DNA from 4 places in the Bacillus sp. 5w2 genome. Region 4 is predicted to be linked to each of the others. Evidence: riboswitches for the same ligand, from Rfam matches in the RefSeq annotation. Region 4 holds a riboswitch; each other region holds the start of a gene.
What was found. Region 4 has a riboswitch for thiamine pyrophosphate ahead of ACXY7N_RS14600 (MTH1187 family thiamine-binding protein). Riboswitches for the same ligand answer to the same signal wherever they lie in the genome.

Region 1 (3,199 bases), on a different contig from region 4:
GAGTATTCAACAAAGACAATGGACTATGAAAAAAATGATATAAAATATAAATTATTAATGCAACCGATAAAAGAAAAAGACGGATCCATAACATATATATATGCGATGGCTTCCTTACAGCCTGTAGATGAGGCTGTACAAATGGTACAAGATTATTACATCTACATCATTGCATTTGTAGTTGTTCTTATTTTTCTCGCTTCGTTCTATTACTCTAAACAAATCGCAAAACCGTTATTAAAAATAAATGATACAACGAAGAAAATAGCGCATTTAGATTTCACAGAACAAATACCGATCACTTCAAAAGATGAAATTGGTGATTTGTCGAAAAATATTAATGTATTATCCAATAAGCTCCATTCGCATATTGGACAGCTAGAACAAGATATTGAAAAGGAAAGAAAGCTAGAAAATACGCGGAAAGAATTTATTTCTGGTGTTTCGCACGAATTAAAAACACCGCTGAGCATTATGAAAAGCTGTATTTCTATTTTAAAAGATGGAGTAGCTGAGCATAAAAAAGAGTACTATTTTCAGGCAATGGAACGAGAAGTAGATAAAATGGATACGTTAATTTTGGATATGCTTGAGTTAGCTAAATTTGAGTCAGGTACATATAAAATGAAAATGGATTCATTTTATATCGATACAGTAATTGAAGATATATGTGAACACCTTTCTGTAAAAATAGAGAAAAAAGAACTTCGTGTTCATAAAAATATAGGTCCATTTGAAGTGATAGCAAATCAAGGCCGGATTGAACAAGTCATCGTGAACTTCATTACGAATGCCATACGTTATACACCAAATAAAGAAGATATTATTATTTCTACAATAGATGAAAAAGATCGTATAAAAGTATGTATTGAAAATAAAGGTACTCACATTGAAGAAGAACAATTAGATAAAATTTGGGATCGTTTTTATCGCGTGGATGCAGCTCGCCAGCGTTCGCAAGGTGGAACAGGTCTTGGGCTTGCCATTTCAAAGAATATTTTAGAACTACACGGTGTTGAATATGGAGTAAAGAATACAGAAGATGGTGTATTATTTTATTTCTACTTATTGAAAAAAGCGTAGATGATGCATGCTACGCTTTTTTAATTTATTTTCATATTATCTTTACCTAATCTTTATTTTTAAGCGATATAATCTGATTAGAAAATGAGGTTATGTAAGGAGTCGATGAACCGTGCATAGCAATTGGCTAAGTATAATGGTATTTATTTTCTTTTGTGCATTTATTGTATTTTTAATTGATATTACGATATGAAAAAAAGAGCGCTCATTAAGCGCTCTTTTTGTTTGAGTTTAGTCGATAAGCATTGATACTCTTGAATAAACGTGGTGAAGTGATAAATAAAAAGATAAGTAAAACGGTACATAGAATATAGGAACCAATCATTGTACTACCATTTACGATTAATGAATATAGCACAGCTGATTGACCTTTCGGTGCATATTGTCCCCAAAAAATAATACCGGCAATGAAGTGACAGAAGTAGCGAGCAAAGCTACCAACAAATGTAGCAACAATAATGTAACCAATAACTTTCTTTCCTTCGTTTTGTTTTGAAGAAGGTTTGTCTTTACGGCTACCTAAATTGGATTGGTCTTCGCTATTTTCATTGGATGTTAAAAGTGCTTTTTGAATTGGACGATAGAATAAACCAGCAAATCCAATGAATGCGAAAGCAACGAAGTATTCAATGAGTACTTGAATTGGTGTGACGATAATGGCATCGCCAACGACAATTTGTAATAATCCCCAAATTAAGCCTCCTAAGAAAGCCATTTTGAAGCCCCAGCGGTATGCGATAATAAAAATAGGAATCATAGCGAATGAGATGGAACCGCCTGTTGGAAGTTTGATTGATAATGGTAAAATGTCGATGACCAAGGCGAAGGCTGCAAGAATGGCAGATTCGATCATCGCTTGTAAATTGGTGTTACGCATGTTGTCTCCCCCTAAATCCAAGTTGTACAAAAAAGAATAGGTATCATAGGAGGATACGAAATACGTAAATAAAAAAGAGGTATGTATTTCGGACGTTTGCACAATCCCTGCGTTAGCATTAACTAACAGGTTCGAAGGGTCGGAACGAAGTGTTCCCTCTCAGCGGCATGGCTCCCCCTGTGATAACGAGATTCTTTATTTGCTATTGTTTATTGTAAGCGAAATGGATGAGAATGGCAAATGAATCAAGTATGACAATAATTGAAATATAATTGTATTGAAATGTTAATAAATATGAAGCGAAAAGATATAGTCCAAATGAAATAGAATATGCTATAATTTTTTTGAAAATAATTATCATTCTCTTCTGAGGGGGAAGGTTATGAGCTTAGTAGATATTAAAATTGGCGAGAAAGTGTTAGTAAAAAGTATTCAGTCTTTAGATCAGTTATTAAAGCGTAGACTAGCTACTTTCGGTCTTGCGGAAGGAAGCGAACTTCGCTTGAAACAGAAAGCGATGTTTAAAGGTCCTTGTACATTGGAGTGTCGTGGACAGTTAATTAGTATTCGTCATTGTGACGCGAAAATGATAAAGGTGGAATTAGCGTGAATAAGGTAGCTTTGCTAGGGAATCCGAATACAGGGAAGACATCATTATTTAATGCACTTACTGGTTCTTATGAATATGTAGGAAACTGGAGTGGTGTAACAGTAGAAAAAAAGGTTGGTAAATTAAAAGATAAGCAAGGAACATTAATTGATTTACCAGGAGTGTATGATTTGAATCCAGTTTCACGTGACGAAGGTGTCGTTACGAATTTTCTACTAACAGACGAATTTCATCATATGTTAAATATTGTGGATTCCTCGCAGTTTGAACGAAATATGCATTTAACGTTGCAATTACTTGAATTTGGAAAACCGGTTTCAATTGGATTAAATATGGTCGATGTGGCAAAGCAACGAGGCATTGTAATTGATGTAAAACGGTTATCAGAACTATTAGGTGTAACAGTCGTTCCTGTCGTTGCAAGAAGCGGAAAAGGCTGTGAAGAACTGCTTACTACTCTTAAAGAAAATGACAAAAATGAGAAAAAACCATTCATTATTTCATATGGTGTACCAATGGATGAAGGAATTGGAGAGGTAATCGCTCTTTTAGAGACAGTGAATTATAAGCATCCGAGATGGTTAGCCCTTCAATTTTTAAGCAATAACGAAGTAGTAGAAAAAGAAATG
Region 2 (3,199 bases), on a different contig from region 4:
AACATCTATCAAAATAGTTTTCCAAATTTCTGGAACTACCCATTTAATATTTGCTGCTGTTTCAAGATATGTTTGAAAATAACTAATCGTAAAATTAATTATCCCTAAAAATACAAACAACGATAGACCAAATCGAATTAATTTCTTATTTGTAAACATGTAACACCTCTCAAAATTCATTGGATATTCCTACTTTTGCTTCTTTTTCATTTATGCATCTATATATTTAATTTTAACACATCAAGAACTCCAAAAGATACAATATGCATATTTACATATTGTATTAACAGCATTCCATAATGATTTAGAAATTCCTGCAAGAAAAAACAACTCCGTTACAGTTAACAGAGCCGATTTCTTTCTTGTTTAACTTCAAACCACCAATCTTTACGTTCAAGGTAGAATTTCATTCCATTACGTTGTGCATCTGAAGTTGGAGCAGTAACGAAGTTTGATTGTAAAATAAAAGTCGCAGAAGTTTATCCAGTTAATGCGTAGAAAATTAAATTAACTAACTTATCGATATGCCATTTTGCTATATCCGCAGCACTATCGACTTTACGCAAATCTGACAAGAAAAAATATATAGATAGGTATTATCCATACCTATCTATAACATTACTTCCATTCTTTATCCGATTACATCTTTTACTTCTGTATTCACTGGCCACTTTTCTAAAGTATAAGCCATTTCCCAAAATGAATATTCATATTGACTGCTAATAATGAAATGCTGTTTCATTCGCTTACGGTCAGACTCTGTTACGTTTTCAGCGATAGTATCTAATCTTGTAATTTGCTCTTCAACTAGCGTACGGAACCAATCAGATCCATAAGCAGAAATCCATTCGTTATAAATTGGTTCTTCTGGCTGACACTCTTTTAAACGCTCACCAATTTCATAATACAACCAATAGCAAGGTAAAATTGCTGCAATGATATCGCCTAAATGTCCTTCATACGCAGCACGATACATATGTGAAGTATAAGCGTATGCAGTTGGAGCAGGGATAAAACTATCTTTTTCTTCTTGAGTTATCCCTAGTTTCTTCGCAAAATTCTCATGTAAAGATAATTCCGCCTCGTATGTATTTTGAGCATGATGTGCCATACGAGCTGTCGTTTCTAATTCCAGTGCTTTTGCAGCTCCTAAAGTTTGTACTCTAGCAAAATGACTCAAATAATATGAATCTTGCAGCACATAATAGCGAAAACTAGCTAAATCTAACGTTCCTTCACCAAGTTGTTTTACAAAAGGGTGATGAAAACTAGCTTCCCAAATTGAATCTACTTCTTGACGTAATGATTGTGAAAATTTCATTTAAATCCCTCCCATAATGTATAAAATTTAAGTATTTACCCACAATTATTAAATCTGTAAAATAAAAAAACTTTCTTTACAGGCGTAAAGAAAGTGAAATTGACAGTATTTATTCATGAAATAGCAATGTCTTTCCCACTTCCCTACGCTGGCATTAACCAGATCAGGTACTAAGAGTCTCAAATTCCCATTTGATCTCAGCCTATAATAGGCCCCCCTAGTGGATAAATATTTAATTTTCGTATTGTATTCATCATAACATACTTCATGTTACTGTCAAAAGTATTCATGATACTGCTACTTAAAACCCTTCTTCTTCCCTTACTCTTAATGAAGTTTCAATAATCATATCTAATAGTTTGCTATAATTAATTCCCGCTGCATCTGCACTTTTTGGTAATAGACTTGCTTGTGTCATCCCTGGTAATGTATTAACCTCCATTACATATGGAATACCGTCTTTCACCATCATATCAACCCTTGCATAAACACTACATTTTAATGCTTTATAGCAAGCCAGTGACGCTTCGTTTACACGTTCTTTCAATTCAGCTGGAAGTTCAATAACTTCTTCAATAGTACCAGCATCATCATATTTCGCATTGTAATCAAAGAACTCCGCCGCATGTCGAATTGAAATGATGGGTAACTGTTTTCCATCAAAAATGGAACATGTAATCTCGTCACCTTTTATATACTTCTCTATTACTACTTCAGAATCCCATTCGAACACAGTTTCCAGCATTGAAATTAATTCGTCTTTATCATATACAATCTTTACCCCGACACTCGAGCCACCAGAGTTTGGTTTTACCACTAACGGAAATCCTAACTTATCTAATTCATCAAGATTTAGATCCTCCATTTTTGTAAGTTCAATCCAATCTGGTGTTTCTATTCCTTCATAACGTAAAATCTTTTTCGAAATGTTTTTGTCCATACATATACCGCTAGATAACATATTGCTCCCGCTATAAGGAATACCTAAACTTTCAAGCGTTCCTTGAACAGTCCCATCTTCTCCGTATTTTCCGTGTAATGCAAGCAGCGCAAAATCAATGTCTTTCGCTTTTTCGATTAAATCCATTTTTTCGTTTAACGTAATTGGAACAATGTCATACTTACTTTTATCTAAATGTGCAATCATTTCATTTCCAGTCATAATTGATACTTGTTTTTCAGAGGATACTCCTCCCATAATAACGCCAATTCTCATTTCCTCAACTCCAAATTTCATTTTTTATTGTATCACCGATTATTTTGATTCCCCGAACAATTTCTTCTTCTTTCAAACGTGAAAATCCTAATCGAAAAGTGTTCGTTCCTTCTCCATTAGAATAAAAAACATCTCCAGGAGAAAATGTAACCCCCTGCTCATAACACTTTTGCAAAAGAGTACGGGCATGAATTTTTTCTTCTAACTCTATAAATAAATGAAGTCCACCATCACCGGTCATTCTTTGAAACGGAATGTACTCGTTACACGCCCTAACAGCTAACTCATATTTTTTCTTATAAACAGATCTTGCCTTTTTTAAATATTTTTCAAAATATCCTTCATGTAAATATTGAAACAGAACAGCTTGATCTAAAGTAGATGTGTGAATTGTTCTTGCTCTTTTTACACTCTCTAAATAATGAATCAGTTCTTTATCTGCAATGATCCAGCCTACACGTAAACCAGGGAAAAGTACCTTTGAAAAGCTACTAATATAAATCACATTATTACCAGCGCCAGCAAAAGTTAATAATGGTGCTAAATGTGATCCTGAATAACGTAGCTCTTCATTAAATCCATCTTCTATAATAGGAATCTTATATTTTGAAAATAATCTCATCAGTTCCGTTCTTTTCTCCGAACTCGTAACAATGCCGGTT
Region 3 (3,199 bases), on a different contig from region 4:
GACAAATGGCTGGACATCAATTACCGTTTCTATCATTATTTGTTCCGTTCTTTATCGTATTTTTAATGGATGGATTGAAAGGGGTAAGACAAACATGGCCTGCGTTATTTGTAGCCGGTAGTTCATTTGCAATTACGCAGTTCATTACAGCGACGTTTTTAGGACCGGAACTCCCGGATATTACGTCAGCACTTGTAAGTTTAGTGAGTTTATCACTATTCTTAAAAGTTTGGCAGCCGAAAGAAATCTATCAATCGGGGCAAGCAAATAGTGAAGTAGCTGCGGCAACGACGGTGACATCTATGCCGAAACTAACAGTAGGAAAAGTCGTAAAAGCATGGTCTCCATTCATTATTTTAACTGTCATGGTAGTTATTTGGAGCCAAAGTTTCTTTAAAGCGTTATTTGCTCCAGGCGGCGCATTAGAAAGCCTTGTGTTTAAGTTTGAAGTTCCAGGCTTGCACAATTTAGTAATGAAAGCAGAACCAATTGTAAATAAACCGACGCCTTACGAGGCAATTTTGAAATTCGATGTATTATCAGCAACGGGAACAGCAATCTTAATTGCTTGTGTCATTTCTATCTTTATTTTAAAAATGAGTGCCAAAGATGCAGTAGCGACATTTAAAGAAACGCTAAATGAGCTTAAGATGCCAATTCTATCTATTGGATTCGTATTAGGGTTCGCATTTATCGCCAACTATTCTGGTTTATCATCTACATTAGCGTTAGCGCTTGCTGGAACTGGTGGACTATTCCCGTTCTTCTCACCATTCTTAGGTTGGATTGGGGTGTTCTTAACAGGATCTGATACGTCAGCGAATGCACTGTTCTCGAATTTACAAGCGATTACAGCGCAGCAAGTCGGTGTATCTGAAGTACTTCTCGTTGCAGCAAATACAACGGGCGGTGTAACAGGAAAAATGATTTCTCCGCAATCGATTGCGATCGCTTGTGCGGCAGTTGGACTTGCTGGGAAAGAATCAGATCTGTTCCGATTTACATTGAAGCATAGTTTATTCTTCGTAATTATTGTTGGTATTATGACGTATGTACAGGCATATTATTTAACGTGGATGATTCCATAAACAACAAAAGAAATAAACTTTGCATTTTTCAGATTATCGTGTATGATGGGAAAGTATTGAAAATTAAATCAGTGATAAACTAGGGGTGCCTAACGTATGCGTAGGCTGAGAGAGAAGCGCGTGAACTTCTTAACCCTTTGGACCTGATCTGGCTCGTACCAGCGTAGGGAAGTTAACGGCTTTACATAATGATGTCTTTATGAGCCAGGTCCTTATTTTTTTATGGACCTGGCTCTTTTTATTTTGGCATACGCTGGCCATATCTCGTCCTTGTCACGTACAGGGGGGCAACAAAAGTTATGAAACAGTCTGTTTCAGCTGAGCAAATTGAATTGAAATCGAGTTTACCAGGAAGTAAGAAAGTGTATGTGGATGGACCACGTGCAGGTATGAAAGTGCCGATGCGCGAGATTGAACAAAGTGAAACGAACGGCATGCCGAATCCGCCAATTCGTGTATATGATACGAGCGGTCCTTATACAGATCCTGCGTATAAAGTGGAGCTAGAAAAAGGAATTCCAACGCCGCGCCACTCTTGGATTCTAGAGCGCGGGGATGTAGAGGCATATGAAGGGCGCGAGGTGAAACCAGAGGATGACGGTGTGAAAGTGGCTTCGAAACATACACCTATTTTCCCGCAAATGGATCGCCAGCCGCTTAGAGCGAAGCAAGGTGCAAATGTTACGCAAATGCATTATGCGCGTAATGGCATCATTACGTCTGAGATGGAATATGTTGCGATTCGTGAAGGAGTAGAGCCTGAGTTTGTTCGCAAGGAAATTGCGGAAGGCCGTGCGATTTTGCCAGCGAATATTAACCATCCGGAAGCAGAACCGATGATTATCGGACGTAACTTCCACGTGAAGGTCAATGCAAATATCGGAAACTCTGCTGTATCGTCTTCTATTGCAGAAGAAGTGGAGAAGATGACTTGGGCAACTCGCTGGGGTGCAGATACGATTATGGATTTATCTACAGGTAAAAATATTCATACGACACGTGAGTGGATTATTCGTAACGCGCCTGTACCAGTTGGGACTGTACCGATCTATCAAGCGCTGGAAAAAGTAAACGGAATTGCAGAAGATTTAACGTGGGAAGTGTATCGTGATACGTTAATTGAGCAAGCGGAGCAAGGCGTTGATTACTTTACAATTCACGCTGGCGTATTACTTCGTTACATTCCGATTACTGCAAAGCGTACGACAGGTATCGTTTCACGCGGTGGTTCAATTATGGCACAGTGGTGTTTATTCCATCATAAAGAAAACTTCTTATACACTCATTTTGAAGAGATATGTGAAATTATGAAGCAGTATGACGTTTCGTTCTCTCTTGGAGATGGATTACGTCCAGGTTCGATTGCAGATGCAAATGACGAAGCGCAATTCTCTGAGCTTGAAACACTTGGTGAATTAACGAAAATTGCTTGGAAACATGATGTGCAAGTGATGATTGAAGGACCTGGGCATGTACCGATGCATTTAATTAAAGAGAATATGGAGAAAGAGCTTGATATTTGTCAGGGCGCGCCGTTCTATACACTGGGACCGTTAACGACAGATATTGCACCAGGTTATGACCACATTACATCAGCGATTGGAGCTGCGATGATTGGCTGGTTTGGAACGGCGATGCTTTGTTATGTAACGCCGAAAGAACATTTAGGTTTACCGAATAAAGATGATGTTCGTACGGGGGTTATTACGTATAAAATCGCTGCGCATGCAGCTGATCTTGCGAAAGGGCACAAAACGGCTCATCAGCGTGATGATGCACTTTCAAAAGCTCGCTTTGAATTCCGTTGGCGCGATCAATTTAATTTATCTTTAGATCCTGAACGTGCGATGGAATATCACGATGAAACATTACCAGCAGAAGGCGCGAAGACGGCTCATTTCTGTTCCATGTGTGGACCGAAGTTTTGTAGTATGAGAATTTCACATGACATTCGTGACTATGCGAAAGAAAATGATTTAGAAACGACAGAAGCAATTGAAAAAGGGATGAAAGAGAAAGCGAAAGAATTTAAAGACACTGGTAGTCATTTATACCAATAACACGTTACACCTCTTTACTTGATTGATCACACTGTAGTACCTAATTTAAAT
Region 4 (3,199 bases):
TCCTTGACGCTTCGCTTCAATACCATCCCAGCCGTAATAAATCCATTCAAAATCAGCATCACGGCCAATTGATTTAAAGAAATCTGTTTGTCCTAAAATGATTTTTTCGACTTTATTAAAATCAGCTTGATGTTTCTCCATAATTGTCTTCAACGTCGCTTCTTCTGCTGGTCCTCCCCAGCCTCCGTAACGTTTGCCTTCAAAATTTTTCGGTGAAGTCATGTTATCTTTCTTAAGTGACGCAAAAGCTGAAGTGTTATGCTGAATAATCGCTCCTACAGATACAACAGGAATACCTTCCACCCGAGCCAACGTTACATTTTCTTGTGCGCTTATTGCGAAGTCAGCTTTTCCTGAAGCTATCATTTGCTCTGCTGTTACATTGTCACCAGGCTGAATAATTTCTACATCTAAGCCTTTCTTTTTATAATAATCTTTCGCTTGCGCTACATATAAACCAGTATGATTCGTATTCGGGAACCAATCTAATACTACTTTTACTTTTTGATCTTTACTTACACTTTCTTCTTTCTTCGCCGGATTACATCCAGCCACACCTACTGCTAATAAGGCAGCCAACATAACTTTTAAACCTTTTTTCATTTTCTGCCGTCCTTTCTATATATCCATGGTGCTGTTATTCTTGCCATAAACTCCACGATAAAATACAGACATAATGTCACCATGACGATAATTGCTGCAACACCAAATACCCGGGCAGTTAAAAAAGATTTTGTAGCCCTCGTAAGCATAACTCCTAACCCTTCGCTTGCACCGAGCCATTCTCCAATAATCGCTCCCATTACGCTATATGTAACTGCAATTTTTAAACCGGAGAAAAAGTATGGAAGCACTGCTGGAAACTTTACTTTCTGGTAAACTTGCCATTTCGTTGCCTTCATCGTTTGCAACAACTTCAACATATTTTTATCTACCGTTTGAAAACCTTCTAAAATGCTAAGCGCAATCGGAAAGAAACAAACGAGTATTACTACCATTACTTTCGGTAGCATTCCATATCCAAACCAAATAATAAATAACGGTGCAAGTACAACGATTGGAATCGTTTGCGAAATAACAAGCAACGGATTTATTAAAATACGAAATAAAGGGATAACGTCCATAATAATTGCAATACTTGTCCCAATTAAAATTGCAAAAAATAGTCCAATTATAACCTCTTGTAACGTTTGTATCGTATTCGGTAATAGTAAATCTTTCATTCCAATTAATTCTTGAACAATGGCAGAAGGCTTCGGTAAAATCCACGGTTCAATTTTAAATAATGAAACAGATCCTTCCCATATCGCAATGAGAAGGATAAGCCAAATTGTTGTAATTATTTTAGATTGCTTCTGGTTTTGCATATTCATCACGGTACTTCCAAACCTTTTCATCTATCGTTACACCAGTGCTTGGACGATAATGGATTTTAATAGAAGTAATCACTTCTTCTGCACCAGCATCCACACAAGCTTGTTGCGCACGTTTAATGACGTCAAGAAGTACATCTAATTCTCCTTCCAGTGTTGTTTCCATTGCCCCTACTTCATAACGAACTCCCGATTGTTGTACAACCTCAATTGCTTTATCAACAACAGAATACACATCTTTGTTCTTCGCTTGTGGTACTACTGAAAATGAAATTGTAACTTGTTGTGACATAGTAAAATCCCCCTTATAAAATGAAATATTAAAACAAGAAAAGGCTTTCCTACTGCGTAGGAAAGCCTTGTATGCAAGTTATTATAGAATAACATATGCTACATCACTTTAAGTAACTCCCTACGCTGGCATTATCCAGATCAGGTTGAGGGTCGATGTTTGTTTACATCCTCTCAGCCAATTGGCTCCCCGGTCCTTAATTCGTTTTCATTGTAGCATGATTTATTTTATTGAACAAACAAAAGCACATATAATCACTTCATTTAACTTTTGAATTCCCCAATTAACTCTTGTAACTCCTGTGAAAGCCAGCTTAAAGAACTGGCTAATTCAGCAATATCTTGTACAGACATTTCCTGTTCTTTCATACTTTCTTCAACATTACTACTACTATTCGCATACGTATTTGCGATAAGCGATAGTTCATTTACAACACGAACAATATTTTGGCTATTTTGCAATATATCACTTGAATTGCTAGAAACAACTCTAACTTGATTTGTAACAGATTGTGCTGATTTTGAAATTTCCCCAAAGAAAGCACCACTACTTTCAACAAGTTTCATTCCAGATTCTACTTCTTTTAAAGTATTTTGCATTGAAACAACAGCTTCTTCCGTTTCAACTTGTGTTTCCCCTATTAATTTCGCTATATCTTTTGCTGATACTTCCGTCTGCTCTGCTAATTTACGCACTTCATCTGCAACAACGACAAATCCATTTCCGGTTTCCTCAGCACGTGAAGCTTCAATAAAAGCATTTAAAGCTAGCGAATTGGTTTGATTTGAAATACCGGTAATTACTGTTACAATATCACTAATTTCTTTTGATCTTGTTTCCAAAGAATAAATAGTAGAAGATAAATCTTGTACTGCATTTTGTATTATGTTCATTTGATTAATCGTCTGTTCAATAACACCATTTCCTTTTACCGATTGATGCTCCATACCTTCAGACTCTTTCGCCATTTGTTTTGCAGCATTATTTATCTCTTCCATCTTATCTTCCATTTCATATACAATACCTAAATACTTTGGTCCTGAAGTTTCTTGTGACTGAGCGCCAGCTCTTAACTCAACCATAGAACTTACGATTCCTTGGACTGCCATGCTATTCTCTTTCGTACTCACTGACAATTCTTGTGAAGATGAGGAAACCTGTTCTGCTGTCTGCTTCACTTTATCTATAATTCCTTTAAACTTCTCGATGGTACTATTAAAATACGCATTAATAATACCTATATCATCTGGCCTTTCCTCTAATTTAATACTTAAATCACCTTCACCGACTTTGCGCAATCCTTCACGTAAATCTCGCAATGGAGCAAGTGCGTTACGTACAATTAAGAATTGAATAAAAGTTGCAATTAAAACAGAAATGCAAATAAACATTAAACCTTGTATAATGAACTTTTCCTTTGTACTAGGAACAATAGAGGCATCTACATCAGCTGCAACAAGTGCCACAATATTATCTTCTCCATCTTTAATTGGCTCTAATATCGTTACCCACGTTCCTAATGCGTCTTCATATA

Region 1: another riboswitch for thiamine pyrophosphate. It lies ahead of thiT (energy-coupled thiamine transporter ThiT); the one in region 4 lies ahead of ACXY7N_RS14600 (MTH1187 family thiamine-binding protein).
Region 2: another riboswitch for thiamine pyrophosphate. It lies ahead of tenA (thiaminase II); the one in region 4 lies ahead of ACXY7N_RS14600 (MTH1187 family thiamine-binding protein).
Region 3: another riboswitch for thiamine pyrophosphate. It lies ahead of thiC (phosphomethylpyrimidine synthase ThiC); the one in region 4 lies ahead of ACXY7N_RS14600 (MTH1187 family thiamine-binding protein).

What each region holds. Positions count from the first base shown of each region.
Region 1 is NZ_JBTIWT010000017.1:74,983-78,181, forward strand. Features, by position in the region: gene ACXY7N_RS23250 (sensor histidine kinase) at 1-1,083, shown strand, start outside; gene thiT (energy-coupled thiamine transporter ThiT) at 1,292-1,960, opposite strand; TPP riboswitch at 2,047-2,148, opposite strand; gene ACXY7N_RS23260 (FeoA family protein) at 2,343-2,570, shown strand; gene feoB (ferrous iron transport protein B) at 2,567-3,199, shown strand, end outside.
Region 2 is NZ_JBTIWT010000016.1:52,743-55,941, reverse strand. Features, by position in the region: gene ACXY7N_RS22360 (DUF3937 family protein) at 1-180, opposite strand, end outside; partial or broken gene ACXY7N_RS22355 (N-acetylmuramoyl-L-alanine amidase C-terminal domain-containing protein) at 342-476, opposite strand; gene tenA (thiaminase II) at 632-1,321, opposite strand; TPP riboswitch at 1,445-1,550, opposite strand; gene ddlB (D-alanine--D-alanine ligase) at 1,623-2,537, opposite strand; gene pdxR (MocR-like pyridoxine biosynthesis transcription factor PdxR) at 2,542-3,199, opposite strand, start outside.
Region 3 is NZ_JBTIWT010000013.1:131,548-134,746, forward strand. Features, by position in the region: gene lldP (L-lactate permease) at 1-1,088, shown strand, start outside; TPP riboswitch at 1,160-1,275, shown strand; gene thiC (phosphomethylpyrimidine synthase ThiC) at 1,388-3,148, shown strand.
Region 4 is NZ_JBTIWT010000007.1:96,916-100,114, forward strand. Features, by position in the region: gene ACXY7N_RS14590 (ABC transporter substrate-binding protein) at 1-603, opposite strand, end outside; gene ACXY7N_RS14595 (ABC transporter permease) at 600-1,373, opposite strand; gene ACXY7N_RS14600 (MTH1187 family thiamine-binding protein) at 1,345-1,665, opposite strand; TPP riboswitch at 1,766-1,867, opposite strand; gene ACXY7N_RS14605 (methyl-accepting chemotaxis protein) at 1,929-3,199, opposite strand, start outside.